DNA from 3 places in the Flavimobilis soli genome. Region 1 is predicted to be linked to each of the others. Evidence: riboswitches for the same ligand, from Rfam matches in the RefSeq annotation. Region 1 holds a riboswitch; each other region holds the start of a gene.
What was found. Region 1 has a riboswitch for S-adenosylmethionine ahead of ATL41_RS09855 (LLM class oxidoreductase). Riboswitches for the same ligand answer to the same signal wherever they lie in the genome.
Positions count from the first base shown of each region.

Region 2: it holds a riboswitch for S-adenosylmethionine, as region 1 does, so the genes downstream of both, ATL41_RS09235 (aminotransferase class V-fold PLP-dependent enzyme) here and ATL41_RS09855 (LLM class oxidoreductase) in region 1, are expected to answer to the same signal.
Region 3: it holds a riboswitch for S-adenosylmethionine, as region 1 does, so the genes downstream of both, ATL41_RS07825 (methylenetetrahydrofolate reductase) here and ATL41_RS09855 (LLM class oxidoreductase) in region 1, are expected to answer to the same signal.

Region 1 covers NZ_PDJH01000001.1:2,165,702-2,175,262, forward strand. The annotation lists gene ATL41_RS09845 (hypothetical protein) at 1-83, opposite strand, end outside; gene ATL41_RS09850 (DEAD/DEAH box helicase) at 276-2,846, opposite strand; SAM riboswitch class IV at 2,992-3,099, shown strand; gene ATL41_RS09855 (LLM class oxidoreductase) at 3,460-4,437, shown strand; gene ATL41_RS09860 (MFS transporter) at 5,018-6,271, shown strand; gene ATL41_RS09865 (PadR family transcriptional regulator) at 6,337-6,702, shown strand; gene ATL41_RS09870 (HAAS signaling domain-containing protein) at 6,702-7,415, shown strand; gene ATL41_RS09875 (aspartate aminotransferase type Ic) at 7,534-8,805, shown strand; gene ATL41_RS09880 (hypothetical protein) at 9,029-9,561, opposite strand, start outside.
Region 2 covers NZ_PDJH01000001.1:2,027,890-2,037,450, reverse strand. The annotation lists gene ATL41_RS09250 (MaoC/PaaZ C-terminal domain-containing protein) at 1-244, shown strand, start outside; gene ATL41_RS09245 (GNAT family N-acetyltransferase) at 312-944, opposite strand; gene ATL41_RS09240 (GNAT family N-acetyltransferase) at 1,021-1,803, opposite strand; gene ATL41_RS09235 (aminotransferase class V-fold PLP-dependent enzyme) at 1,989-3,437, opposite strand; SAM riboswitch class IV at 3,468-3,581, opposite strand; SAM riboswitch class I at 3,725-3,815, shown strand; gene ATL41_RS09230 (rhodanese-like domain-containing protein) at 3,827-4,249, shown strand; gene ATL41_RS09225 (O-succinylhomoserine sulfhydrylase) at 4,246-5,466, shown strand; gene ATL41_RS09220 (heme biosynthesis protein HemY) at 5,633-5,803, opposite strand; gene nirB (nitrite reductase large subunit NirB) at 5,941-8,544, shown strand; gene nirD (nitrite reductase small subunit NirD) at 8,600-8,950, shown strand; gene ATL41_RS09205 (GNAT family N-acetyltransferase) at 9,105-9,561, opposite strand, start outside.
Region 3 covers NZ_PDJH01000001.1:1,710,596-1,720,156, forward strand. The annotation lists gene ATL41_RS07795 (carbohydrate ABC transporter permease) at 1-717, opposite strand, end outside; gene ATL41_RS07800 (carbohydrate ABC transporter permease) at 719-1,687, opposite strand; gene ATL41_RS07805 (extracellular solute-binding protein) at 1,752-3,026, opposite strand; gene ATL41_RS07810 (ROK family protein) at 3,101-4,258, opposite strand; gene ATL41_RS07815 (family 20 glycosylhydrolase) at 4,650-6,101, shown strand; gene ATL41_RS07820 (PH domain-containing protein) at 6,185-6,718, shown strand; SAM riboswitch class I at 6,948-7,052, shown strand; gene ATL41_RS07825 (methylenetetrahydrofolate reductase) at 7,069-8,106, shown strand; gene metE (5-methyltetrahydropteroyltriglutamate--homocysteine S-methyltransferase) at 8,126-9,561, shown strand, end outside.

The DNA of each region.
Region 1 (9,561 bases):
ATGACGATGAAGACCAGCAGGGCGAGCGTCGCTCTGCTCGCCCTCCTCGGCCCGACGATGATTGCTGGCCTGACCTGGTGCATTGCCTGGATCCTCCCCCCTGCGACGTGCCGAGCGGTCCTCGGCTGCGCGAACACTATCGCTGTGACGCCCAGACGCGCGGCCACCACCGGGCTGTGTCGCAGCGTGTGGTCCGGAAGCGAGTCCGTCAGCCCCGACTGACGGAGTCGGGCCGGGAGTGGCGGACTCGGCGCTGGGACCAGGGGGTGACGGGCTCAGGGCTGGGGCGTGCCAGGACGCGGTCGGCGGATGCGGCCGCGGCCCGGGTCGAGGTCGCCCTCGGCGCCCTCACCGTCGCGCACGACCCGGGGCGTGGGGGTGCAGGCGAGGACGACGTCGAGCAGCCGCACCGCGGCGTCCTTCTCGAGCGGGTTGTTCTGCGAGCCGCACTTGGGCGACTGCACGCACGCGGGGCAGCCGCTCGCGCACGGGCACGCGGCGATCGCTTCGCGGGTCGCGCGCAGCCAGGTCGCGCCGAGCTCGTAGCCGCGCTCCGCGAAGCCGGCGCCGCCGGGGTAGGCGTCGTACACGAAGACGGTCGCGTGCTCGGTGTCGACGTGCAGCGCGGTCGAGACGCCGCCGAGGTCCCAGCGGTCGCACGTCGCGAGGAGCGGCAGCAGGCCGATCGACGCGTGCTCGGCGGCGTGCAGCGCGCCGGGGACGGTCTCGGCGGTGAGCCCGGCGGCCTCGAGGACGGCGGCGGGCGCGGTCCACCACACGGCGACGGTCGACAGGGTGCGCGGCGGCAGGTCGAGCTCTTGCGAGCCGACGACCTCCAGCCCGGGCAGCCGACGCTTCGTGAAGCTGATGACCTGCGTCGTCACGTCGACCTCGCCGACGCCCCACGTCACGGGCGCGGGTCCCGAGTCCCAGGTCCGGGACCGCAAGGTGTTCTGCACGGCGATCGTCGTCACGTCGTGCGACCACGTGCCGTAGTCGACGTCGCGGCGTCGCACGAGCGCGACGTGGTCGGTCAGGTCGAGGTGGTCGACGACGAACGTCGCGCCCTGGTGCACGTACACCGCGCCGTCGTGCACCGAGCCGTCCGCGGCGGGCTGGTCGATCGTGCCGAGCATGCGGCCCGTCGCGGCCTCGACGACGCGGACGGGCTGCCCCCCTGTGCCGCGCAGGTCGGTGAGCTGCGACGCGGGCTCGGGGTGCGTCCAGAACCAGCCGGTCGGGCGGCGGCGCAGCGCCCCGCGTGCGGTGAGGACGTCGAGCACCTCGGCCGCGTGCGCACCGAACGTGTCGAGCTCGTCGGGGCGTAGCGGCCGCTCGGCTGCGGCCGCGCACAGGTGGGGCGCGAGGACGTGCGGGTTGCCGGGGTCGAAGACGGTCGCCTCGAGCGGTGCGTCGAGGATCGCCTCGGGGTGGTGCACGAGGTACGTGTCGAGCGGGTCCTCGCGGGCGACGAAGACGACGAGACCGTCGGCCCCCGCGCGTCCGGCGCGGCCGGCCTGCTGCCAGATCGACATGCGGGTGCCGGGCCATCCGACGATGAGGACGGTGTCGAGCCCGGAGATGTCGACGCCGAGCTCGAGCGCGTTCGTCGTCGCGAGGGCGCGCAGCGCACCTGTGCGGATGGCGCTCTCGAGCGCGCGCCGCTCCTCGGGGAGGTACCCGCCGCGGTACGCGGCGACGGAGTGCTGCAGCGCGGGGTCCACCTCGCGCAGGGCGCGCTGGGCGCTGAGCGCGACGGACTCGGCGCCGCGGCGCGACCGGGTGAAGGCGAGGCTGCGGGCGCCCGCGCACGTGAGGTCGGCGAGGAGGTCGGCGGCCTCGGCGGTCGCGGACCGCCGCGGGCGCTCCTCGACCTCGGGCGTCTCGACCCACCACTCGTCGGTGCCGGTGGTCGCGCCGTCGGGCCCGACGCCGGACGGCGCGACGACCTGGAAGCCCTCGAGCCCGGAGTCGACGGGTGGGAGCTCGGGCGGCTCCCACAGCACGAACGTGCGCGTGCCCGACGGCGCGGTGTCTGCGGTGACGGCGACGACGTCGCTCTCGTCGACGCCGACGAGGCGCGCGGCGCTGCGCGCGGGCTCGGCGGTCGTCGCGGACGCGACGAGGAAGACGGGGCCGGGCCCGCCCGAGTAGTGCTGGCACAGCCGCTTGAGCCGGCGCAGCACGAGCGAGACGTGCGCCCCGAACACGCCGCGGAACGCGTGCCCCTCGTCGACGACGACGTAGCGCAGCGACCGCAGGAACCGCACCCAGCGGGCGTGGCCGGGGAGCATCGAGAAGTGCAGGAAGTCGGGGTTGGTCAGGACGGCGTCGGCGTGGTCCTGGACCCAGCGGCGCTCGGTGAACGGTGTGTCGCCGTCGCACGTCGCGACGCGCAGGTCGCGCACGTCGGCGGCGCGCAGGAGGCGTTCGACGCCGCTGAGCTGGTCCGCGGCGAGGGCCTTCGTCGGGCAGAGGTAGAGCACCGAGCCGCGGGAGCGGACGTTCTCGATGCGGCTGAACGCGGCGGTGCCCTCGGCGGCGGCCAGGCTGTCGGCCCGGACGGACGTCAGGGCCGGGAGCCAGAAGGCGAGGGACTTGCCCGACCCGGTCGACGTGCCGAGCGCGGTGTGCCGTCCGTGCCACGCGGCGTCGGCCGCCTCGACCTGGTGGCGCCACGGACGCTCGACGCCGAGCGCGCGGTACCCGGCGACGAGCGCCGGGTCCGCCCACCGAGGCCAGTCCGCGTGGACGCCCTCGCGGGCGAGCAGGTGGGCGATGTGCGTCGCGCTCTCGGCACGACGACCCCCGGCGAGGAGGACGTCGAGGAGGTCGGGTGCGGGCACGGGCCAATCCTCGCACCCGGTCCGTGCCCGCCCAGTGATCCAGGCGTGGACACCTGTTGACACCCCTGGAAGCCCCGCCTAGATTGCGCAGTAATTCCGGAACGCAGGGTGAAAAGCCAGGCTCTGGAAGGACTCGACAGGACAAGGTCACGAGTACCAGCGACAAGCCCCGGCTCGCTGGTCAGCAACCCTCCCGCGCGGTGGGGTGCTCCGGGTGAGGACCTGGCACCGACCCTCGGTGCAAGAGCGCAGCCGCGAGAGCGGTTCGGACAGGAGACACGCACGATGATGGCAGGACGGCTTCGCACCCCCGCGTCGATCTCGCTCGCCCCGGTGATGTGTATGGCCTGTATGCCCTGCGGGTCCGTCGCCTGTTGTCACCGCGACTGACCCGCTGAGGTCCGCCCAGCGCGGACCTTCTGCCGGCGACCGCCGCCGCGCCCCGGGCGCGGACGACGGCGCCTGACCGTCCTTCACCGGACACCGCCGATGCCGGCTCTCAGAGCCCCCGGCCGTTGCAGTCACCTCGGCGCACGCTGCGCACCGTCCCACACGACGACGTGAGTCCGTGGGGTCGGTGCTGCGCGCCGCCGTCACGCAGAGAGCGAAAGCCATGACCTCGAGCACCACCCGCACCAGCACCACCGACCGTCAGATCCACCTGGGCATCGACCTCACGAGCGCCGGCGCCCGCCGCGTCACGAGCCGCGTCCCCGTCGCGTCGTTCGCGAGCGCGTTCGACGCCGAGCGGCTCGCCGACCTCGTCGCCGCGGCGCAGCGCGGCACGCTCGACTTCGTCGCGATCGACGACACCTTCCGCCTCCAGCCCGAGACCGTCGGGCTGCTGCGCGGCCGCCTCGACGCGGCGGTCGTCGCGTCACGCCTCGGCAAGACGACGCGCGGCGTCGGCCTCGTCGCGACGATCTCGCCCGAGGCGACCGACCCGGAGCACGTCGCGACCGCGCTGCAGACGATCAGCCGCGTGTCCGGCGGCCGCGCCGGCTGGCAGGTCGACGGCAGCGCGCCCGACCGTGCCGTGACGGCGGTGACGCGAGCGGTCTCGTCGGTCGCGCCGACCGTCGTGCGCGTCCGCACGGATGCGCAGCTCGAGCGCGCTGCCCGCCACGCGGACGTCCTGCGCATCGCGGCGACGGACCTGGACTCGGCGCTCGAGCAGCGCCGTCGGGCCCGCACGATCGCCGTCGAGGCCGGCCGCTCGGCCGACGACGTCCTCGCGCTCGTCGACGTCTACGCCGTCACGGGTCCCGACGCGGAGAGCGCGCAGGCGCGCGTCGAGCTGCTCGACGCGTTCGAGGGGACCGACGTCGTCGCGCAGCACTCCGACTCGCTCATCCACGTGGGCACGCCGCTCGACCTCGCCGAGCTCGCGGAGGCCTGGTTCGCGGCGGGCGCCGTCGACGGTTTCGTCGTGACGCCGTCGTCCCTCGTCGCGGACGTCGCGGGCCTGGTCGACGGCGTCGTGCCGGCGCTCCGGGCGAGCGGCCTGTTCCGCCGCGAGTACCCGGGGGCGACGCTGCGCGAGTCCCTCGCGCTCACGCCGTCGGGCGTGGAGGCCCTCGCCGGCGTCTGACCTCGCTCGTCCGACGCCCCGCCCGGTCCTCTCCGGGCGGGGCGTCGTCGTGTCCAGGGGCCCCCACGGATCGCCCTGGTGCACACCTGTGGCGTGCAACGGAGCGATTGGTCGGGACGGGGGAGCGACGGATCGCCCTGGTGCACACCTGTGGCGTGCAACGGAGCGATTGGTCGGGACGGGGGAGCGACGGATCGCCCTGGTGCACACCTGTGGCGTGCAACGGAGCGATCGGTCGGGACGGGTGAGCGACGGACCGCCCTGGTGCACACCTGTGGCGTGCCACGCAGCGATCGGTCGGGCGAGCTCGCACCGGGCGCGTCCGGGAAGGGCCCCGCGGCGGCGGGCGGCGTCAGTGGGGCGCCACACCGCAGCCGGAGGGGCTGTCTGCGCTGGTGGGTGGGGTCGCTCACAAGCCGGGCGCGTTCTGGTACGTGCGTGCTAACGTCGACGACGGTGCCCATCGGCACCCGATCGAGCGTGAGCCCGTCGCCACCGCGGCACGGGCCCACCCACGGCGTGCATCACCTGCTCCTCGTAGCAAGGCGGCACCAGCCAGACCTTTCTAGGAGCACTTGAGTTGAGCATCGTCACGCCCGCGCGCCCCGACGCCACCGCGGCCGGCACCGAGCACGTCCCCACCCTGATCGCCGCGACCGGCCTCGGCTACTATCCCCTCGCCTTCGTCGCGCGTCTCCCGTTCGCGATGGTCGTCGTCGGCGTCCTCACGTACGTCGTCGCGATGACCGGGTCGGTCGCCCTCGGCGGCCTCGCCGCGGGTGCGGTCGGCGTCGGCGTCGTGATCGCCGGGCCGGTCGTCGGGGCGACGGTCGACCGCCGCGGACAGCGCACGGTCCTTCCCGCGGTCGCTCTCGCGAACGTCGTCGCGGTGCTCGCTCTCGCGTTCGCCGTCGGGCAGGGCGTGCCGAGCTGGGCCGTCGTCGCGTGCTCGTTCCTCGCGGGTGCGACTGTCCCGCAGGTCGCGCCGCTGTCGCGGACGCGCCTCGTGACGCTCGTGGGCGAGCGCCTCGCGCCGAACCGCCGGGTCAAGGCGTTCGCGCGGGTCATGTCGTACGAGTCGGCCGTCGACGAGACGGCGTTCGTCGTCGGGCCCGTGCTCGTCGGCCTGCTCGCGGCGTGGATCGCGCCGTGGCTGCCGCTCGTCACCGCGGCCGCGCTGAGCCTGACGGCGGTCGTCGCCTTCGCGCTGCACCCGACGGGCGCGGTCCGGGCGCACGCGGCGCACGACGCCGAGCGCGCCCCGCTGCGCGAGGTCGTCCGCGCCCGCGTGCTCGTCGTCGTCGCGGGAGCCTTCGCGGTCGGTCTTTTCTTCGGGGCGACGCTGACGTCGCTCACCGCGCACATGGGTGCGCAGGGTCGCGCGGACGACGCCGGCCTGCTGTACGGCGCGATGGGTCTGACGTCCGCGACGCTCGCGCTCGGGGCGGCGGCGCTGCCGCGCGCGTTCGTCGCGCGGTGGCGCTGGGTGGGCTTCGCGGTCGTGATCGCGGCGTCGGCTGCGTTCTACGCGCAGCTCGGGGTGTCGGCGCGCCCGACGGTCGCACTGCTGCTCATGGGCATGGGTGTGGGCCCGGTGCTCGTGACGCTGCTGAGCATGGCGTCGGACCGCAGCCCGGTCGGGCGTGCGGCGACGACGATGACGCTCGCGACGGCGGCGCTGAGCCTCGCGCAGGCGCTCGCGTCGGCGCTGACGGGCCAGGTCGCGGAGCGCGTGGGCGCGCCCGCGGCGATGTGGCTGCCGCTCGCGGCTGCGGGGCTGCTGCTCGTGCTGGGCGGCGTGAACGTCCTGGTGGAGCGCCGCGCGGGGCGCTGACCGGACGGCACGGCCCCTCGAGCTGGTAGGTAGACAGTCTGACTAGGTAGCGATACGTTCTAGTCATGTCCGAGAACGCATGGCCCGCCGAGTGGCTCCGTGGCGTCCTCGAGCCGTGCGTGCTGCGCGTCCTCGCCGACGGCCCCACGTACGGCTACGCGATCGCCGAGCGCCTCGCCGACCTCGGCCTCGGCCGCCTGAAGGGCGGCACCCTCTACCCGCTCCTCGGGCGCATGGAGTCCTCCGGCTACGTCACCGTCGAGTGGCGCGCCGGCGCGGGCGGCCCCGGGCGCAAGTTCTACGAGCTCACCGAGGCAGGCCGCACCGCGCTCGCGGACGCGACCGCCCGCTGGGAGCAGTTCACGACGACGACCCGCTCGATCCTCGCGCCTGCGGCGGACCGACCGGACCCGACCCCGGAGGTGCTCTGATGGCACACGCCCCCGACCCGACGTCCCTCGCACCCCACCTCGACGCCGCCTGGGTCGACGACTTCGTCGTCCGGCTCCGGCTGCGTGACGTCCCCGGCGACCGCATCGGCGACGCCCTCGCGGAGGTCGACGCGCACTGCGCCGACTCGGGCGAGACCGCCCTCGAGGCGTTCGGCGACCCGACCGGGTACGCGGACAGCCTCGACCTGCCGAGCGAGCCCGACGAGGCGGGCGTGCGTCGCACCCTCGTCGGCAGCGGCCTGCAGATCGCCGGTCTGCTCCTCGCGCCGCAGGCCGTCGGCACGCTCGCGACCGGCGGACGCCTGCCGATCACCGCCGGCGCCGTGACGACCCTCGCTGTCACCCTCGCGGTCCTCGCCGCCGTCGCGACGTGGCACGACCAGCTGCTGCGCCACGTGCTCGCACGGCCCTGGCCGTGGAGCATCGGCGCTGGCCTCCTGGCCAGCGCGAGCGTCCTGCCCATGCTGCTCTGGGAGTCGCCCGTGGCCGACGTCGACCCGTGGGTCGGCATCATCGCCGCCGTCGCCCTGCTCGCGGCAGGCGTCGTCGTCCAGGCGCGCGCCCTCGGTGCGGGCGACCCCGTCCTCCTGCCGGGCGCAGAGCGACCCGCACCGCGCGTCGACGCGGTCGTGTGGATGATGCCGGCGGCCGCCGTCGTGCTCAGCGCGTTCGCGTGGTTCGTCGCGCGCTGAACCTCCCCCCACGAGACGGTCGCGGTCCCCTAGGATCGGACGTGGTCGCCCGGCGCCCCGCCCGGCGGCCGCACACCACGACACGACCACCCGGCCAGGCCGGTGAGAGGCGTCAGCGATGTCCACAGCGTTCGAGTCCATGAGCCCCGACGAGCTGGCCGCGGAGCGCGCGCGCCTCACGGCCGCGTACGCGGACCTGAAGGCGAAGAACCTCAGCCTGGACCTCACGCGCGGCAAGCCCGCGCCGGCGCAGCTCGACCTCTCGAACGAGATGCTCACCCTGCCGGGCGAGGACTTCCGCGACGGCACCGGCCTCGACACGCGCAACTACGGTGGCACGCAGGGGCTCACCGAGCTGCGGACGATCTTCTCCGAGCTGCTGTCGATCCCCGTCGAGAACCTCGTCGCGGGCAACAACGCGAGCCTCGAGATCATGCACGACCTCATCGTGTTCGCGACCCTCTACGGCACGCCCGACTCCCCGCGCCCCTGGGGCAAGGAGGAGAAGGTCCGCTGGCTCGCGCCCGTGCCCGGCTACGACCGCCACTTCGCGATCACCGAGCACCTCGGCTTCGAGATGATCCCGGTCCCGCTGAACGAGGACGGGCCCGACGTCGAGGCCGTCACGAGGCTCGTCGCGCAGGACCCGACGATCAAGGGCATGTGGACCGTGCCGACGTACTCGAACCCGACGGGCGCCGTCTTCTCGGAGGAGGTCACGCGCGCGCTCCTGCGGATGCCGACGGCCGCCCCCGACTTCCGCATCGTCTGGGACAACGCCTACGCCGTGCACACGCTCGTCGAGGAGGGCGCCCCGGCGCTGCCGATCGTCGACCTCGCGGCGCAGGAGGGCAACCCGAACCGCGTGTGGGCGGTCGCGTCGACCTCGAAGATCACCTTCGCCGGCGCGGGCGTGAGCTTCTTCGGCAGCTCCGCCGAGAACATGGCCTGGTACCAGAAGCACTACTCGATCAAGGCGATCGGCCCGGACAAGGTCAACCACCTGCGCCACGTCCGCTTCTTCAAGGACGCCGCCGGCGTGCGCGCCCACATGGCGAAGCACCGCGAGATCCTCGCCCCGAAGTTCGACGCCGTCCTCGAGATCCTCGAGCAGCGTCTCGGCGGCAAGGGCATCGCCACGTGGACGCGCCCGGAGGGCGGCTACTTCATCAGCCTCGACGTCGTGCCCGGCACCGCGAAGCGCGTCGTCGAGCTTGCGAAGGAGGCGGGGATCTCGCTCACCGCGGCCGGCTCCGCGTTCCCGTATGGCAAGGACCCGGAGGACAAGAACATCCGCCTCGCCCCGAGCTTCCCGTCGCTCGACGACGTCAAGGCGTGCATGGACGGCGTCGCGACGTGCGTCCTGCTCGCGGCGGCCGAGGCAGCCTGACCTCCCCGCCCGCCGGACCGGCGGGCACCCGACACCGCGGCGCGCAGCACCGCGGAGCACAGCACCGCGGAGCAAAGCGCGCAGCGGCACACAGCGCAGCGGCCCGGGATCCCCCAGATCCCGGGCCGCTGCGCTTTCCCCCTGCGTCGCGCGGCCCCCGTGCGTCGCGCGGCCCCCGTGCGTCGCGCGACCCCCTGCGGCGCCCGACCGCCGCGTCGCGCCGTCAGTCGAGGACGACGTCCGCGATCTTGTCGACGACCGTGACCGGGACGTTGCTGTCCGGCGCCCACGCTGCGTCCTGGCTCTGGCCCTCCTTGAGGACGAGGTCGACGGCGCCCCACAGCTCGTAGGTGCCCGACGCCAGCCTCTCGCCGTCGGCGCACGCCATCACCGGGACGAGGGCGGGGCGGTCGGCGCTGCCCTCGGACGGGATCTCGACGAGGTCCACCTGCTCGTCGACGTCGTCGGCGGCGAGGTCGAGCGGCTTGCCGACGACGCGACCGTCCTTGACGAGGACGCCGCGGACGGCGCCCACGTTCGCGAGGTAGTCGACGTCGGACGCGTTCGTGATCGAGACGGTCGTCGACCAGACGCCCTTCGCGACGTCGTCCTTGTCGACGACCATGCCGAGCTCGTCAGGGCCCGTGAAACCGAAGCCCTGCTCCACCGCCGCAGGAGCAACGTCGCACGCGAACGTCGTGCCGGCCGTCGCACCGGTCGTCGGGGAGAGCACCGTGACGGGCGCGCTCCACAGGC
Region 2 (9,561 bases), 140 kb from region 1:
GAAGGCCTTCGGGTTCCCGCGGGCGATCGCGCACGGCATGTACACGGCCGCGCGGGCGCTGTCCGACGTCGGGCCGCGCCGCGGCGACACCTACGACTGGACGGTCGAGTTCGCCAAGCCCGTCCTGCTGCCCGGCACGGTGTCCGTCGAGATCACCGAGCCGCAGTCCGGCTCCTTCGAGTACGCGGCGCGCAGCCCGCGCAGCGGCAAGACCCACCTGACCGGGACGGTCACCAGGATCTGACGGGCCCAGCGCACGGCTCCGAAGGGGTGCCGGACCTCGATGGTCCAGCACCCCTTCTGTCGTGTCGTCAGCGCGCCGCGGCCTCGCCCTGCGGCACGTAGCGCACCGGCACCGTGGGCGCGGTCGGTGCGTCCAGCTCAGCGAGCCGGGCCGTGAGACCGGCGCGGGCCGCCGGCCACTCCGAACGCAGGATCGAGAAGTACGCCGTGTCCGAGCGCGTGCCGTCGAAGGCCACCCGGTGGCTCCGCAGCACGCCCTCAGGCTGCGCGCCGAGGCGTCGGATCGCGGCGAGCGAGCGGGTGTTGCGGACGTCGGCCCGGAGCGCGACGCGCTCCATCCCCCACACGTCGAACGCCTGCGAGAGCAGGAGCAGCTTCGCGGCCGGGTTCACGTGCGTCCCCCACCAGCGACGGCCGTAGAACGTGTGCCCGATCTCGACGCGCCTGACGTCGTGCGCGACGTCGTAGAACGCCGTCACGCCCGCGACCGTTCCCGCGGTCGCGTCGACGACGGCGAACGCGACGGCTCCGCCGGCCGCCAGCCGTTCGAGGTGGGCGACCATCGCGTCAGCAGTGTCAGGCAGCGGCACGGTCATGCCGTGCCACATCCCCGCGTCGACGAGGCCGCTCAGGTCGTGAGCGTGTCGCTTCTCGAGGGGTTCGAGCCGGACTCCGTGACCTGACAGGACGAGCTTTTCCATCCGCCCACACTAGGTCGCGCGGCGCGGTCGCGGCTCGAGATTTGTCACGGCCCGTCCGTGGCCGGCCTCGCCTCGGTCAGCGCAGGCGACGGCGGCGCGCGAGGCGTCCGCGGGGCGCGCGCCCTCGACGTGCACCGAGGGGCGGCTGGTCACCGGCCAGCTCCAGGCTCGGCTCCTCGGCCATGCCCAGCTCGGGGACGGACGCGCCGACGGCGGCGAGCGGCGTGGGGCCGTTCGCGTCGAGGAGCGCGGTCGCGTCGGGGCCGCCCAGACCGGCGATCGCGCGCAGCGGGTCGATCCGCGCGAGCAGGCCCTCGCGTACGACGGGCCACTCGGGGGCGAGGATCGAGAAGACGACCGAGTCGACGCGCGACCCGTCCTGGCCGTCGCGGAAGCCGCGCAGCGTGCCCTCGCGGGTCGCGCCGAGCCGCTCGATCGCGGCGAGCGAGCGGACGTTGCGGGCGTCGGCGCGGAGCTGGACGCGGTGCACCCTGAGACGCTCGAAGGAGTGCTCGAGGAGGAGGAACTTGCAGACCGGGTTGACGACGCGACCCCAGACGGCGCGGTCGTAGAACGTCCGGCCGATCTCGACGCGACGAGCGGCGCCCTGGTGGTCGACGAGCGCCGTCGAGCCACGCACCTCGTTGCTCACCTCGTCGACGACCGCGAACGCGTAGCAGCCCTCGAGAGCCTGCGAGTCCTCGATGTAGTTCATCAGCCCGACCTCGCCCACCGGCATAGGTGTGGCCATGCCTGCCCACAGGTCGGGATCGACCATGGCAGCAAGGTCGCCGACGTGCTTGTGCGTCAGCGGCTCGAGGCGAAAACCGTGCCCCGAGAGGGTGATGTCGTGCTCCACGCGAGAATGAAAACACGCGTCAGGGACACCGCCAACACCTGCCGTGTGACCTGTGGGCGAACGCCAGGCGACCACCCTTCGCGAGTGGCGGTTTTCCGCCCCTCACCTCGGGAACCTTGCGACTCACATCACCTCGACGGACGGCCCGGGAACCGCCCCGGAAACACCCTTGACGGACGCCGCGTTCACGCCTCGGACGGAGCGCCGCACCCGCCCGCGAGCGCGACGTTCGCGACGGCCGCCGTCGCGACCAGACCGGACAGCCCGGAGACGTCCGGGAGGGGGCGCCGGTCGTCGCGGACGACCCAGCACCCGTCCTGCACCGCGTAGTCGGCCCGGGTGCCCTCGCGGACATAGCTCGCGAGGGCCGTGACCAGCCGCTCGACGTGCTCGCCGGTCGTCCCCACACCGACGCTCGCGCGCACCGCGCCGTACCGGTGGCCCAGGCGGGCGAGGAGCGGGTGCGCGCAGAACTTCCCGTCACGCACGCCGATGCCGTGCTCTGCCGACAGGTAGGCGGCGACGAGGCCGGGGTCGTGCCCCTCGACGACGAACGTCACGACGCCCACCGGGTCGACGGCGTCGTCCCACGCGCGCAGCACCTCGACGCCCGGGATCTGGGAGAGCCCCTCGACGAGCCGGGCGCGCAGGCGCGCCTCGTGCGCGTGCAGCGCGGCGGGGTCGAGCGCGGCGAGCTCCTCGCACGCGGCCGCGAGCGCGACCGCGCCGATGACGTTGGGCGAGCCGGCCTCGTGGCGGGCGGGCGCGAGCGCCCATGTCGCCGACGCGGCGCCGGCCGCCGGGACGTCGGGCTCGGAGTGGGTGACGGCGCGGACCGCGCCGCCGCCCGCGAGGTGCGGCGTGCCGGCGTCGAGCCAGTCGCGGCGGCCGACGAGCGCGCCCGCGCCGTACGGCGCGTAGGTCTTGTGACCGGAGAAGCCGACGTAGTCGACGTCGAGCGCGGCGATGTCGACGCCGCGGTGCGGGACGAGCTGTGCGCCGTCGAGCACGACGCGCGCCCCTGCGGCGTGGGCGAGCGTGACGACGTCGGCGACCGGCAGGGCCTCGCCCGTCACGTTGGACGCGCCCGTGACAGCGACGAGCGCGTACGGGCGGGCGGCGAGCTCGGCGCGCAGCGCGTCGAGCGTCGCGGCGACGCTCGACGCTCCCGCGAGGACCGCGGCGCCGCCGGGCGCGGCGGCCCAGGGCAGGAGGTTCGCATGGTGCTCGACGTCGAGGACGAGCACGCGCCCCTCCCCGACCGTCGCGGGCACGCAGCCCGCGAGGAGGTTGAGCGAGTCGGTCGTGTTGCGCGTGATGATCGTGACGTCGTGCTCGCGTGCCCCGACGAACGCGCCGATGGTGCGGCGGGACGCCTCGTAGAGCGCGGTCGAGACCTGGGACAGGTAGCCGGCGCCGCGGTGGACGCTCGCGTAGAGCGGGAGCGCCTGCGCGACGCGCGCGGCGACGGACTCGAGGGCGGGTGCGGACGCGGCGACGTCGAGGTTCGCGTAGGTGACGTTACGTCCGTCGACGAGCGGGACGAGGGTGTCGCGGCCGACGACGGGCAGGAGCGCGGGCTCGTCCGTCACGTCGGTGCGGTTCTCAGGACAGGTGGTGCTGGCGATCGACATGGCAGGGCCCTTCAGAGACTGGGCGCTGTGCGCCCGCGCTTGCCGCGGTCGGTCGACCGCAGCCTGGTCGTCACCCGGGGCACCCCGCCGCGAGAGGAGGGTTGCCGGCCAGCAAACCGGGGTTTTGCGCTGGCACTCATGACCGTGCGGACATCGTGCCACCGCCCCTGGAGGCGCGTCAACATCTGAGACGCGATGCCAGTTTCTGAGACCCGCGCTCGGGAACCGCGGAATCTCGCCATTCGCAACGGCCTCGGCAGCACCCCTGCCGGGAGGGTACGATCCCCTCACCATCCAGAGCGGCCGAGTGACGTGGCACGACGACGCCGCAGCAACCCCCCAGCAGGACGAGGGTGCTACCGCCACGTTCGATGCGAACGGAGAACGCCATGAGCTACGCAGGAGACGTCACCCCCGAGGCCGCGTGGGAGCTGATCACCACGACACCCGACGCGATCCTCGTCGACGTCCGCACGCAGGACGAGTGGCGCACGATCGGCGTCCCCGACACGAGCGCCGCCCGCACGGCCGCGCGGTTCGTCGAGTGGAACACCGCCTGGGGACCCAACACCGAGTTCCTCGCCCAGCTCGAGGCCGCAGGCGTCGCGAAGGACGCGACCGTCCTGTTCCTGTGCCGCTCCGGTGTCCGCTCGGTCGCCGCCGCCCAGGCCGCGACGGCCGCCGGCTGGGCCGACGCCCGCAACGTCCTCCAGGGCTTCGAGGGCGCCCAGGACGCGACCGGCGCCCGCACGATCGACGGCTGGCGCAACGCCGGTCTCCCGACCACCACGATCGACGAGGCCGCCCGGTGACCGCGGGGCCCCGTGAGGTCCCCGCATCCTGGCGTCCCGCGACCGTCTCGGTCCGCGGCGGCATCGAGCGCTCCGGGTTCCACGAGACGAGCGAGCCCATCTACCTGACGCAGGGATACGTGTACGGCTCCGCCGCCGAGTGCGAGGCCGCCTTCAAGGGTGAGGCCGACCGCTTCATCTACTCCCGCTACGGCAACCCGACCGTCCACACCTTCGAGCAGCGGCTGCGCCTCATCGAGGGCGCCGAGGGCTGCTACGCGACCGCGACCGGCATGTCCGCCGTCTTCACGGCGCTCGCCGCGATCGTCGGACAGGGCTCCCGGATCGTCGCCGCCCGCGCGCTCTTCGGGTCGAGCCTGACGATCTTCGACGAGATCTTCGCCCGCTGGGGCGTGCACACCGACTACGTCGACGGGCACGTCCTCTCCCAGTGGGAGGAGGCGCTCGCGACGCCCGCGGACGTCGTCTTCTTCGAGACGCCGTCGAACCCGATGCAGGACATCATCGACGTGCGCGCCGTCGCCGACCTCGCGCACCGCGCGGGGGCGACCGTCGTCGTCGACAACGTCTTCGCGACGCCCGTCCTGCAGAAACCGCTCGAGCTGGGCGCCGACGTCGTCGTGTACTCCGCGACGAAGCACATCGACGGGCAGGGCCGCGTGCTCGGCGGCGCGATCCTCGGCAGCGCCGACTACATCGACGGGCCCGTGCAGACGATGGTCCGCCACACCGGCCCGTCGCTCTCCCCGTTCAACGCGTGGGTGCTGCTCAAAGGCCTCGAGACGCTCTCGCTGCGCGTCCGCGCCCAGTCCGACGCCGCACTCCAGGTCGCGACGGCGCTCGAGTCCCTGCCGGGCATCGGTCGGGTCTACTACCCGTTCCTCGACTCGCACCCGCAGGTGGCGCTCGCACGGGCCCAGCAGACGGGCGGCGGCACCGTCGTCACGTTCGACCTCGAGGTGCCGGGCTCGGCATCGCCGGACCAGGTCAAGGAGCGTACGTTCCGTTTCCTCGACGCGCTGCGCGTCGTGGACATCTCCAACAACCTCGGCGACGCGAAGAGCCTCATCACGCACCCGGCGACGACGACGCACCGCAAGCTCGGCCCCGAGGGCCGCGCAGCGGTCGGCATGGCGGAGTCGACGGTGCGGCTGAGCATCGGGCTGGAGGACCCGCTCGACCTGCTCGACGACGTCGAGCAGGCCCTCAAGGCGTGACGCGGCAGGCGTCGGCGGCGTCGAGGTAGGGGCGCGCACGCGAGACAGGGGTCTGCACGGCCCTACGTCGCGTGCACGCCCCTACGTCGCGCGCACGCCCCTACCTCGCGCGGACAGCCCTGCGTCGCGCGACGCGCCTCGTGGCGACCGGCGGACGCCGGCGGCCTCAGACGTACTTGAGCATCCACTCCTTGTTCGGGTCGCGACCGAACTCGGGGTCAGGCACGTCTGACACGTCGACACCCTCGACGTAGCTGTCCGGGTCGATCCGCTCGGGCAGCTCCGCGAAGCGCGCCGCAGCGCGCTCAGGCTCAGGCACCACCGTCTCGTCGCTCATGGCACCACCGTACGCCGCGGACGACCGCCCGCCCAGGGGTGATTTTCACGGCGCCGCCCGTCCAAAGGTCCCACCATTGCGCGCAGATCGACGGCGAGACTGACGACGACGAGAGACCGCCGAGCAGAAGGCCCGCCATGTCCGAGCAGAACGCCCCCGCCTCCCCCGGGCGCATCGTCGTCGTCGGCGCGGGCATGGTCGCCCACCGGCTCGTGGAGCAGCTCGTCTCCCGCGCCCCCGGCGAGGCGACCTGGTCAGCGACCGTGCTCGGCGACGAGGCGCACCTGCCGTACGACCGTGTCCACCTCTCCGAGTTCTTCGGCGGACGCTCCCCCGAGCAGCTCGCGATGGCCCCGAGCGTCTGGGACGACCCGCACGTCACGCTGCGCACGGGCGACGCCGTCGCGTCGATCGACCGGGACGCCCAGTCCGTCACGACGCGCTCCGGCGAGACGTTCGAGTACGACACGCTCGTCCTGGCGACCGGCTCCTGGGCCTGGACGCCCCGTACCGAGGGCACCGACCTCACTGGTGTCTTCAGCTACCGCACGATGGACGACGTCGTCGGGCTTCGGGCCTGGGTCACTGACCGCGCGACCACGCTCGACCGGCCGCTGCGCGGCGCCGTCGTCGGCGGTGGCGTCCTCGGGCTCGAGGCCGCGTCCGCCCTGCAGGACCTCGGCGCCACCGCGACCGTCGTCGAGTTCGCCGACCGCCTCATGAGCGTCCAGCTCGACGACGGCGGAGGCGAGGCGCTGCGCGTCCTGATCGAGGACATGGGCGTCACCGTCCGCACAGGGACGGGCGCGACCCGCCTCGTCGCGGCACCCGACGGACCGGTCGGCCTCATGGTCCTCTCCGACGGCTCGACGCTCGACGTCGACGTCGTCGTGTTCTCGACCGGTATCCGCCCGCGCGACCGGCTCGCCCGCGAGTGCGGCCTCGCGATCGGCGAGCGTGGCGGCGTCGTCGTCGGCCCCACGTGCCGCACGTCCGACCCGGCGATCTGGGCGATCGGCGAGGTCGCGTCGCACGACGGCGAGTGCGCCGGCCTCGTGGCTCCCGGCAACGCGATGGCTGACGTCGTCGTCGACCAGCTCCTCGGCGGCGACGCGGTCTACACGCCCGCGCCAGACGGCACGAAGCTCAAGGGCGTCACGCACGACGGCGTCCCGGTCGAGGCCGCGTCGTTCGGCGACGTCTTCGCGCTCACCCCCGGCGCGCTCGAGGTCACGTTCGCCGACCCGGTCGCCAAGACGTACAAGAAGCTCGTCGTGTCCGACGACGCACGCACCCTCCTCGGCGGGGTGTTCGTCGGGGACTCGTCGCTCTACCCGTCGCTGCGGCCGATGCTCGGCCGCGCCCTCGGCGCGGACCCGAGCGCGTTCCTCGCCCCGGAGGGCGGCGCAGCCGCCCCGAGCGCCGACGTGCCCGACGACGTCGTCGTCTGCTCGTGCGCGAACGTCACCGCGGGCACGGTTCGCGGTGCCGTGACCGACCACGGGTGCACGAGCGTCGCCGAGGTCAAGAAGTGCACCAAGGCCGGCACGGTCTGCGGCTCGTGCGTGCCCCTCCTGACGAAGCTCGTCAACACGCAGCTCGAGGCGTCCGGCGTCGAGGTGTCGCGAGCGATGTGCGAGCACTTCGCGATGTCCCGCCAGGAGCTCTTCGCGCTCGTCCAGGCGGAGGGTCTGCGGACCTTCTCGCAGATCGTCGCCGCGCACGGGCGTGGGCGCGGGTGCGTCATCTGCAAGCCCGTCGTCGCCTCGATCCTCTCCTCGCTCGGCATCGGTCACGTGCTCGAGCGCGACCAGGCGTCCCTCCAGGACACGAACGACCACGTCCTCGCCAACATGCAGAAGGACGGCACCTACTCCGTCATCCCGCGCGTGCCCGGCGGCGAGATCACGCCCGAGAAGCTCGTCGTCATCGGGCAGGTCGCCGCCGACTTCGGCCTGTACACGCGCATCACGGGCGCGCAGCGTATCGGCATGTTCGGTGCGCGCATCGACCAGCTCCCGGAGATCTGGCGGCGCCTCGTCGAGGCGGGCTTCGAGTCGGGGCAGGCCTACGGCAAGTCGCTGCGCGCGGTGAAGTCGTGCGTCGGCAGCTCGTGGTGCCGGTTCGGCGTGCAGGACTCGGTCGGCATGGGCGTGCGGCTCGAGCTGCGCTACCGCGGCCTGCGCACCCCGCACAAGTTCAAGGTCGGTGTCTCGGGCTGCGCCCGTGAGTGCGCCGAGGCGCGCGGCAAGGACGTCGGCATCATCGCGACCGAGCGCGGCTGGAACCTGTACGTCGGCGGGAACGGCGGGTTCACGCCACGGCACGCCGACCTCCTCGCGGAGGACCTGTCCGACGACGAGCTCATCACGGTCGTCGACCGGTTCCTGTCGCTCTACGTCCGTTCGGCGGACCGCCTGCAGCGCACCGCTGGCTGGGTGGCCGAGTACCCGGGCGGCGTGGCCGAGCTGCGCAAGGTCCTCGTCGAGGACTCGCTCGGCATCGCGAGCGAGCTCGAGGCGGCGATCGCGGCGCACGTCGAGTCGTACACGGACGAGTGGGCGGCGACGCTCGAGGATCCTGAGAAGCTCGCCCGCTTCACGTCGTTCGTCAACGCGCCCGACGTGCACGACCCGGACCTCGCGTACACGCCCGAGCGCGGCCAGGTCCGCCCTGCGCGCCCGGGCGAGCCGGCCGACAACAACCCGGTGATCGCCCGCACGATCACCGTACGCTCGTGACCCTCGCGCGCCGCCCCGGCCGGCAGCCGGGACCGCGCTCCACCGAAGGAGAACCATGTCCGCCCACGGCGACCTGACCTGGACCGACGTCTGCGCGCTCGACGCGCTCGTCCCGGAGCGCGGTGCGGCCGCGCTCGTCGAGGGGCACCAGGTCGCGCTGTTCCGGCTCGCCGACGACTCGGTGCTCGCGGTGCAGCAGCGCGACCCGTTCAGCGGCGCGAACGTCGTCTCGCGCGGGATCGTGGGGACGGTCGGCGACGTACCAGCCGTCACGTCGCCGATGCACAAGCAGGTGTGGGCCCTCGCGACGGGCGAGTGCCTCGACGCCGCGGGGAAGGAGCCGCAGGACCTGCGGTCCTACCCGGTCGAGGTGCGCGACGGCGTCGTGCGGGTCGCGGTCAGCTAGACCGGTCCGCTCCCGCCCACGGATCGCCTCGATCCACGCGTGACGTGTGCGTCAGGGCGATCGGTGGGCCCGAGAGGGAACGCCTCGTTGCACACGCGACGTGTGCGGCAGGGCGATCGGTGCGTGCGAGGGGCGCAGGGCAGAGCCGCGCCTGTCAGACGGCGGGGAGGTCCTTCGCGAAGCACAGGGACTCGTCCGAGTCGGCGTACTCGCCGTAGCGCTCGATCGGCTCGAAGCCGATCGAGCGGTAGAGCGAGACAGACTCGTGCTGCTTCGTGCCCGTCTCGAGGACGAGCCGGCGCAGGCCGGCAGCGCGGGCGTACGCCTCGAGCCCTCGCATGAGCAGGCGTGACAGTCCACGCCCCCGGTACTCAGGTGCGACGAACACACGCTTGACCTCGCCCGTGCCGGGCGCGTGGAAGCCACCGATCTCGTCGGAGACGCCGGAGACGTCGCGCAGCGCGGCGCACCCGACGGGCACGCCGTCGACCCGCAGCAGGAGCGAGACGACGATCTCGTCCGCTGACGGCGGCCGGCCGATGTCGCTCGTCGTCGGGACCTCGTCCGCGTCCGGGTCCGCGTAACGCACGGCGAGCTCCGCCTGCTGGATC
Region 3 (9,561 bases), 460 kb from region 1:
CATGACGCCGGGCCAGTCGATCGCCGCGTTCGACGACGTCGTCAGGCCGCGCAACCACAGCGGCACCGTCCGGTTCGACGGGCTCATGACGACGGTCGCGAGCGTGAACTCGTTCCACGCCTGCAGGAACGCGTACACGCCGCACGCGACGAGCCCGGGAGCGAGCAGCGGGAACGTCACGACGAAGAAGGCGCGCGTGCGCGAGCAGCCGTCGATCATCGCGGCGTGCTCAAGGTCGACGGGGATGCCCTCGACGAACCCGCGCAGCATCCACACGGTGAACGGCAGCACGGCCGCGACGTAGAGGAGCGACAGGCCGAGGATCGAGTTCAGCAGGTGCCAGCCCTCGAGCATCTTGTACTGGGAGATGAACAGGCCCTCGGCGGGGATCATCTGCACGATCAGCACGGTGAGGACGAGCGCCTTGCGGCCGCGGAAGCGGAACCGGGATACCGCGATCGCGGTGAGGAACGCGAGGATCAGCGCGACGACGACGGTGATGAGCGTGACCGTCACCGACAGGCGCATCGACGCGAGGAACGAGTCGTCGAACACGCGCCCGTACGCCGAGGCGTCACCGCCGAACGGCCAGAACACCGGGTCCTTGCTGCGCACCTGGGTCGAGTCGAGGAACGACGAGCTCACCATCCAGTAGACGGGGAACACCCAGACGAGCGCGACGACCAGCCCGAGGGCGTTGGAGACCTTGCGTGACATGTCAGTCCTCCTTCGCCAGCTTGCGGACGTAGCCGATGGTCAGCACGAGCGTGAGCACGAGCATGAAGATCGCGACGGCGGAGGCCATGCCGTAGCTCGACTGGCCGATGCCGAGGTTGTAGATGTGCGTGCCGAGCAGGTCCGTCTGCGACCGCAGGCCGCCCGCACCCTGGAGGTAGTAGATCTGCGCGAACACGCGCAGGTCCCACACGACCTGCAGCAGGGAGACGACGTAGACGACCGGCATGATCGTCGGCACCGTGATGTGGCGGAACCGCTGCCAGGCGCCGGCGCCGTCGAGCTGCGCGGCCTCGAGCTGCTCCGAGGAGACCTGCGTGAGGGCCGCGTACAGGGAGAACGCGACGAACGGCACGCTCATCCACACGACGATGACGGTCGCGACGAAGAAGAACGACATGGGCTCGAGGAGCCACGAGTGCTGCGCGTACTGGCCGAAGCCGAGCTTGACGAGCAGCCAGTTGATGACGCCGTACTGCGTGTCGAACAGCCACTGCCACACCGTCATCGACGCGATGACGGGCATCGCCCACGCGAGCAGGAGCACCGACTGGACGACGATCCGCACCCACGTCGACAGCTTCGTCTTGAGCACCGCGACGGCCATGCCGAGGATCATCGTCACGGCCGCGTTGACCGCGCAGAACACGAGCGAGCGGATGATGACCGCCCACGTCGCGTCGTCGGTCAAGAGGGTCTTGTAGTTCTCGAGGCCGACCCACTCGGGCTCCGCACCGAACTGCTGGGCCAGGCCGAACTCCTGGAACGACATGACGAGCTGGCGGACGAGCGGGTAGCCGAGCGCGACGGCGAGCGTCACGACGACGGGCAGGACGAGCAGGTACGGGGCTACCGCCCGCAGCCGTCGCGAGGTCTTCGAGCTCGGGGGCCGCTTCGCGTCCCGACGCCTGCGCGACGGCGGCGCGGGCGGTGCGACGAGGAGGTCGCTCATGGTGGGTCTCCTTGCAGGGCGGGGTGCCGGTCCGGGGGGAAAGACCGGCACCCCGCAGCCGCGACTAGTTCAGGACCTTGTTGAGGGTCGCGTCGGTCTCCGCCGCGAGCGCGGCGATGTCGCCGCCCTGCGCGATCTTCCCGAAGAACTCCTCCATGACCCGGGACTGCTCCACGGACGCCCAGCCGGCCGAGGCAGGCGTGAGCTTGGCGGTCGCGGACGCCGCGATCGCAGCCTGCGCGAACTCGTCGTCGCCCATGAGGCTCGTGAACGAGTCACGCACCGGGCCCATGCCGTTCTCGGCGAGGACCTTCTGGTAGCCGTCGGAGTAGACGACCTTGAGAAGCTCGAACGCGAGGTCCTGGTTCTTCGACGCCTTCGAGATGCCCATGTTCGAGCCGCCCGCGAAGACGGGGGCGGTGCCGCCGTCGACACCCGGGAGGGCGAACGCGCCGAGGTTCTCGGCGAGGTCCTCGGTCACCGACCAGCGCGCCCAGCTCGGGGCCATGAACATCGCGGTGTCACCGTTGTTGAACGGCGTCCACGCCTCGGCGTCCTCGCCGTCCTTCGGTGCGTGCGTCGCGTTCTCGAACAGGTCCTTGACCTGCGCGAGGGCCTTCTGGCTCTCGGGCGAGGAGAGCTTGCCGACCCACTTTCCGCCTTCGTTGACGGCGATGTCGCCGCCGTTGGCGAAGAGCCACGAGATGCCGTTGCGCCAGTCCTGGCCGGGCAGCCAGAAGCCGCTCTTCTCGTCGGTCGTGAGCTTCTTCGCGGCGTCGCCGAAGTCGGCGAGGGTCTTCGGGACCTCGATGCCGGCGTCCTTGAACGCGCTCTTGTCGTAGAAGACGTAGCGCGAGCCCCAGTAGTAGGGCACGGCGTAGACCTTGCCGTCGACGCTGCCGGCGTCGACGAAGCCCTGCGGGACGATCGTGTCGCCGCCCGCGAGCTCGTCGAGCTTGTCGGTCAGGTCGGAGAAGGCGCCGACGGTCGTGAACGTCGGTGCCTGCGTGTTGCCGATCTCGACGACGTCGGGCGTCTGGTCGGGGTTGGACAGCGCGGTCGACAGGCGCGGCAGCAGCTCGCCCCAGCCGATGAACTCGATGTTGAGGGTCGCGCCGGTCGCGGCCGCGAACTCCTTCTTGAGGTACTCGGGCAGCGCGGGAGCGACGTCCTTCTCCTGGTCCGCGAGCCAGAGCGTGATGCTGCGGTCCTCTGCGGGAGCGGAGGCGGTGTCGGACGGGGCGGCCGCCGTCGGGTCCGTCGTGGACCCGTCAGTGGAGCAGCCGGTGAGCGCAAGCGCTGCGGCGGCGCCGAGCAACGCGATCTTGCGGATCTTCATTGATCTTCCTTCCGGTTCGGCCGCGTGCGGCCTGGGGCTGTCGTGAAGGTCGTGCGAGGGGGTGGGCTTTGGCTTCAGGCGAGGCCCAGCTCGCCGTCGAGGACGAGCGCGGCGGCGCCGGTGAGGACGCCGTCGTGCCCGAGGGCGGACATGCGGACGTGCACCTCGTCCTCGCCGAAGGGGCGGGTGTGCGCGACGAGGGTGCTGGCGGTCGACTCGCGCAGGGCGCCGTCGACGAGGTCTTCGGGCCCGGACAGGACGACGTCGTGCAGGCCGAGGGCCTGGACGACGGGGGCGAGGACGAGCCCGAGACGACGGCCTGCGGCGGCGAGCGCCTCGCTCGCCCCGGCGGGCGTGAGGTCGGCGATCTCCGCGCGCAGGCGGGGGACGGCGAGGAACGACTCGAGGCAGCCGCGGCGGCCGCACGAGCACTCCGGGCCGTCCGGGTCGACGGTCACGTGACCGATCTCGCCCGCGGTCCCGAGGGGGCCGCGCAGGAGGTGACCGTCGAGGAGGATGCCGGCGCCGAGGCCGCGGCCAATCTCGACGAAGAGGAGCCCCGCGCCGCCGGTGCGACCGGTCGAGTCCTCGGCGAGGGCGGCGGTGTCAGCGTCGTTGGCGACGTGGACGGCGATGCCGAGCGCGTCGGCCAGGCGGTCGCGCAGGGGCAGGCGCGACCACCTGAGGTTGGGGGCGTTGCGGACGACGCCCTCGGCGTCGACCACGCCGGGGGTGCCGACGCCGAGCCCGAGGACGGTGCCGGGCGCGTCCGCGAGGAGGCGGCGGGCGAGCTCGATCGTGCGGTCGACGGCGTCCTCGCCGCGGTCCTCGCCGAGCTCGAGGTCGTGCTGGACGACGATCGTGCCGGCGAGGTCGACGACGGCGCCGCGCAGGGCGTGCTCGCCGGAGAGGTCGAGGCTCGCGACGTAGGCGCCGGTGGGGTTAATGCCGACGAGGGTGGCGGGCTTGCCCATGCGGGTGCCGGGGCGGGGCCCGAGGTCGACGAGGAGGTCGTCCTCGAGGAGCCCGGCGACGACGTCGGACATCGTCACGCGGGTGAGGCCGGTGAGGCGGGCGAGGTCGGCGCGGGACAGCGGTCCGTGGTCCGCGAGGTTCTGCAGGACGAGCGCGCGGTGGTGCAGGCGTGCGTCGCCCGGGAGGATCTTCGCGGCTGGCGCGGCGATGCGGGTGGTCCCGCGGCGGGCGTCGGTGAGGGGTGTCGTCCTGGCCATGTAGTTAGTACAGTTTACTTACTTAGTTCGGTCAAGAGGTCTCGCTCCCCGCGACCAAATCGTGACCTTCGAGAACATCGCCCCTGTTGCACCGACCCGGCCCGCCCCCCGACCGATAGCCCCCGTGCACTCGTGATCTGTGCACCAGAGCGATCCGTCGCCAGCCACTCGCCCCACCGCCCAGCCACCAGCCCGACCCGCTGACACTTCGCTCGGATGCACACCTCACGTGTGCATCAAGGCGATCTGTCGGCCTGAACCCTCACGACCCAGCCTCCCCCCCCTGACAAATCGCCCCACCGCACACCTCACGTGTGCAGCAGAGGGATCGGTCGCCCAGATGTCCGGCCAGCTCCCGCTCCCGGACCTCCCGACGAGCAAGGATGGACCCATGCCGACGTCGCCAGCCGTCATCCCCGCCCCCCGCACCGTGCACCCCGACCGCGGGACGACCGTCGTCGACCCGCGCACGCTCGCCGCGCTCGCCGTCGCGCTCGAGCCCTGGGCGCCGAACGCCGCCCACGCGCTCCGCGACGCACGGACGGTGGGCCCGCTCGTCGCGCCGTCGGGCAGCGCCGCGACCCCCGCGACCGCATCGCTCGACGCGACCCTCCCGAGCGAGGGCTATGCCCTCGACCTGTCCGACGCCGGCTGGCACCTCCGCGCAGGCGACGCCGCGGGCGCGTTCTACGCCGTGCAGGTCCTGCTCCAGCTCCTCGCCGACTCGCGGCACGACGCCGGCATCACGACGATCCCCGCCTACGCGTGCGAGGACGCCCCGACGTACCCGCTGCGCGGGATCTCCTTCGACGTCGCGCGCCACTTCTTCGGCGTCCCCGACATCGAACGGCTCGTCGACCTCGCCGCGACCTACCGGCTCAACCAGCTGCACCTGCACCTGAGCGACGACCAGGGCTGGCGCCTCGAGATCGAGGGGCGTCCGCTGCTTCTCGAGCGCGCGTCCGCGAACGACGTCGACGGCGGCCCGGGCGGCTACCTCACCCTCGCCGAGTACGAGCACCTGCAGGACTACGCCGCAGCGCGGCACATCACCGTCGTCCCCGAGATCGACATGCCTGGCCACACCCACGCCGCCCAGGTGGCCTATCCCGAGATCAGCCCGGACGGCGAGCCGCGCGAGCCGTACGCCGGCATCGAGGTCGGCTTCTCGAACGTCCACCTGACGTCCGCCGAGACGTGGTCCTTCGTGGACGACGTCGTCGGCACGCTCGCGCGCCACACCCGCGGCCCGCGCCTGCACCTCGGCGGCGACGAGGCGCACACGCTCACGGCCGAGGAGTACGCGGCGTTCGTGGAGCGGCTCGGCATCGTCGTCGCGGAGCACGGCAAGCAGCTCGTCATGTGGCAGGAGGCCGCCCCCGTGCAGCTCCCGGCCGGCACGCTCCTGCAGTTCTGGACGTACGACATCGACACGAGCCACCTCGCCGACCTCGCCCGCGAGCGCGACGTCCGGTTCGTCGCGTCCCCCGCGCCGCACGCCTACCTCGACCTCAAGCACGACGAGAGCCAGGAGCTCGGCCTGACCTGGGCGGGCACGGTCGAGGTGCGCGACGCCTACGAGTGGGAGCCCGCGAGCGTGCTCCCGGGGGTGCCCGCGGACAAGATCGAGGGCGTCGAGGCGTGCCTGTGGACGGAGACCCTGCGGACGTGGGACGACGTCACGACGATGCTCCTCCCGCGCCTGCCCGCCGTCGCGTCCGTCGCGTGGGGGTCGCCGCGCGACACGGGAACGTTCCTCGAGTCGCTCGCCGCGCACGGCGAGCGGTGGGTGCGCGACGGCGTCGCGTTCCACCGGTCGCCGCAGGTGCCCTGGCGGTCCTGACCACGGGCGGCGCGGCAGCGCGGTCGGCGCGCGGCAGGAGGGAGGCCCTGCCCAGCAGGGCCTTCGCGTGGAAGGATGCCGCCATGAGCATCGACAAGACCCTCGGCAACGGCGAGTTCGTGGTCCTGACGACCCGGACGCACCCCAAGGCGCTCTTCAAGCCGTTTCTGCTGTTCCTGCTGGTCGTGGCGGCTTTCGTCGCTGCGCTCGTGTGGTTCCCGGAGAACGACGCGAAGCAGTGGGTCCTGGTCGCCGTCGGTGCGGTCGCGATCGTCACGCTCGTGACGTGGGTGCTGGTGCCGTACCTGCGGTGGCGGCACTCGAGCTATACGTTCACGAACAAGCGCCTGATCACCCGCGAGGGCATCATCACGCGCGTGGGCCGCGACATCCCGCTGTTCCGCATCAACGACTTCACGTACGAGCGCGACCTGCTCGACCGTCTGCTGGGCTGCGGGACGATCGTCGTGTCGGACGCGACCGAGAAGGCCGGCGTCATGCTCTACGACGTGCCGCGAATCGCCGAGGTGCAGCGCGAGCTGTCGAACCTCATCTTCCAGGCTGACGACGGCTCGGACGACGGCGAGTTCCCGCCGGGCGAGCCGCGTCGCCGCTGAGCCCGACGCCCGGGCCGACCGATCGCCCGTGTGCACACTTCTGATGTGCACACGGGCGATCCGTCATTGGGGGCACAGGCCGCCCGTCACACCGATCGCCCGGATGCACACGTGACGTGTGCATCCGGGCGATCCGTCGCAGATGGGGGCCTGCGGCAACCATGGACACTCGATCTCGCCATGCGGACACCTCTTGGGGGCCGTGACTCGCGGCCCTAACCTCGAGTCACAACCATCCAGAGCGGTCGAGAGTCCTGGCTCGTCGACGCCGCAGCAACCCCCCACTACGGAAGCCTCCTGAGGGTGCGGGTGCTAAAGCCAGGTTCGATGGACGTACCTATGGAGGCTTCATGAGCATCGCCGACATCGTCGACTCGTCGGTCCGCCCGACCGTGTCGTTCGAGCTGATGCCCCCGCGCAACCCCGACGCCGCGCCCAAGTTCTGGACGACGGTGCGCCAGCTCCTCACGGCCCGCCCCGACTTCATGTCGGTCACCTACGGCGCGGCGGGCACGGACCGCGCGACGACCCGCGCCGTCGTCACCACCCTCGCCCGGCAGACGCCAGTCCTGCCGATCGCACACCTCACGTGCGTCGGTGCGACGCGCCCACACGTCGCCGAGGTCATCGACGAGTTCCTCGCCTCGGGCGTGCGCTCGTTCCTCGCCCTGCGCGGCGACCCGCCGCGCGACCAGCCCGACTGGCGCCCGCCGTCCGACGGCGTGCACTCGTCGATCGAGCTCGTCGCCCTCCTGCGCGAGGTCGAGGCGAACCGCTGCGACCGCAGCGCGGCGTCTGCCCTGCGCGGCGCAGCGCGACCGCTGACGATCGCCGTCGCGACCTTCCCGGGCGGCAACCGCGCCGCCGGGACCACGCCCGCACAGGAGGTCGAGCACCTCCTCGCGAAGCAGGAGGCGGGTGCGAGCTTCGCGATCACCCAGCTCTTCTACGAGGCGGACACGTACCTGTCGTTCGTCGAGTCCGCCCGCGCGGCAGGCGTCACCATCCCGATCCTCGCGGGTGTCCTGCCCACGACCGACCCGGCGCGCCTGCGGCGCGTCGAGGAGCTCACGGGGGTGCCCGCACCGTCGGCGCTCGTCCGCGAGCTCGAGTCCTTGCCCGACGACGAGGCGCGCCACAGGCGCGGCATCGAGGCGTCGGCGGGACTCGTCTCGGCCGTCCTCGAGGCCGGCGCCCCTGGCCTCCACATCTATACGTTCAACAAGTCACGCCCAGCACTTGACCTGCTCGAGGGTGTCCACCTCGGCGGCGGTTCCACGGGCCCGGCTCCGGCCGGGCTGGCGGAGCCAGACCTGGCCAGCGGGCCGTGGGTCGGGGCAGCACACGCACAGCTGAGCTCGACGAGCGACACCGTCGCCGTCGACTGACCCCGAAGAGAGACGCACCATGACCAACCAGCAGCACAGCCCTGCCCTCGTCCAGGGCACAAACTTCGCATTCCCGGCGGCGACTGTCCTCGGCTACCCGCGCATCGGTCCGAACCGCGAGCTCAAGCGCGCGGTCGAGTCGTTCTGGGCGGGCCGCGTCAGCGCGTCCCAGCTCGAGCAGCAGGCCGCCGAGCTCCGGGCTCGCACGCGCGACCACCTCGTCGCGCTCGGCCTGACCGAGCCGGCCGCCGTGCCGTCGTCGTTCTCGTTCTACGACCAGGTGCTCGACGTCGTCGCGACGGTCGGGGCGGTGCCGCCCCGGTTCGCGCACCTGCGCGCCGCGGACGGCTCGCTCGACCTCGCCGCGTACTTCGCGCTCGCCCGCGGCGACGACGAGGTCGCGCCGCTCGAGATGACGAAGTGGTTCGACTCGAACTACCACTACCTCGTCCCGGAGATCGGTCCCGAGACGGAGCTGCGGCTCGTGAGCGACCGGATCGTCGCGGAGTACGTCGAGGCTCGCGAGGCGGGCGTCGTGACCCGGCCCGTCGTCGTCGGGCCTGTGACGTTCTTGCTGCTCAGCAAGCCGAGCGACGACGCCCCGGCAGGGTTCCGCCCGCTCGACCGGCTCGCCGACCTGCTGCCCGTGTACGCGGAGCTCCTCGGCCGCCTCGCGGCCGCAGGTGCGCCGTGGGTCCAGCTCGACGAGCCGGCCCTCGTGACGGACACGCTCGACGTGCCCGGCGAGCGGGTGCGCACGGCGGTGACGGACGCGTACCGCGCGCTCGCGTCCGACCTCGCCGTGGGCGCGCAGCGCCCGGCGATCCTGCTCGCGGCCCCCTACGGGGACCTCGGCGACAACCTCCCGGTCGTCGCGGCGTCGGACGTCGAGGCCGTGGCCTTCGACCTGGTCAAGGGCGCGTTGCCCAGCCCGGCCGCCCTCCCCGCCCCTTCCAGCGAGTCCGTCACCTCCAGCGAGTCCGTCACCTCCAGCGCGACTGAGTCAGCTGGAACTGACGGACTCACGCCGGGACTGACGGACTCGCCGGCCGAGCAGGTCCGGCCCGCCGACGTCGTGGCCGGGCTTGCGCGCAAGACGCTCGTCGCGGGCGTCGTCGACGGGCACAACGTGTGGCGCGCCGACCTCGGCGCGCGGCTCGCGCAGGTGGAGAAGCTCACCACGCTCGGCGCCCGGGTGACGGTCGGGACGTCGACGTCGCTGTTCCACGTCCCGCACACGACCGCCGCCGAGCCGCAGCTCGACGCGGGCCTTCGCTCGTGGCTCGCGTTCGCCGACGAGAAGGTCCTCGAGGTCGTCACGCTCGCACGCGGCCTGGTCGAGGGCCGCGATGCCGTCGAGACAGAGATCGCCGCCGCGAGCGCCGCTCTCGCCGCCCGCGCGACCGCAGCCGGCGTCCGCGTCGAGGCGGTGCGCGCCCGCACGGCCGGGGTCGC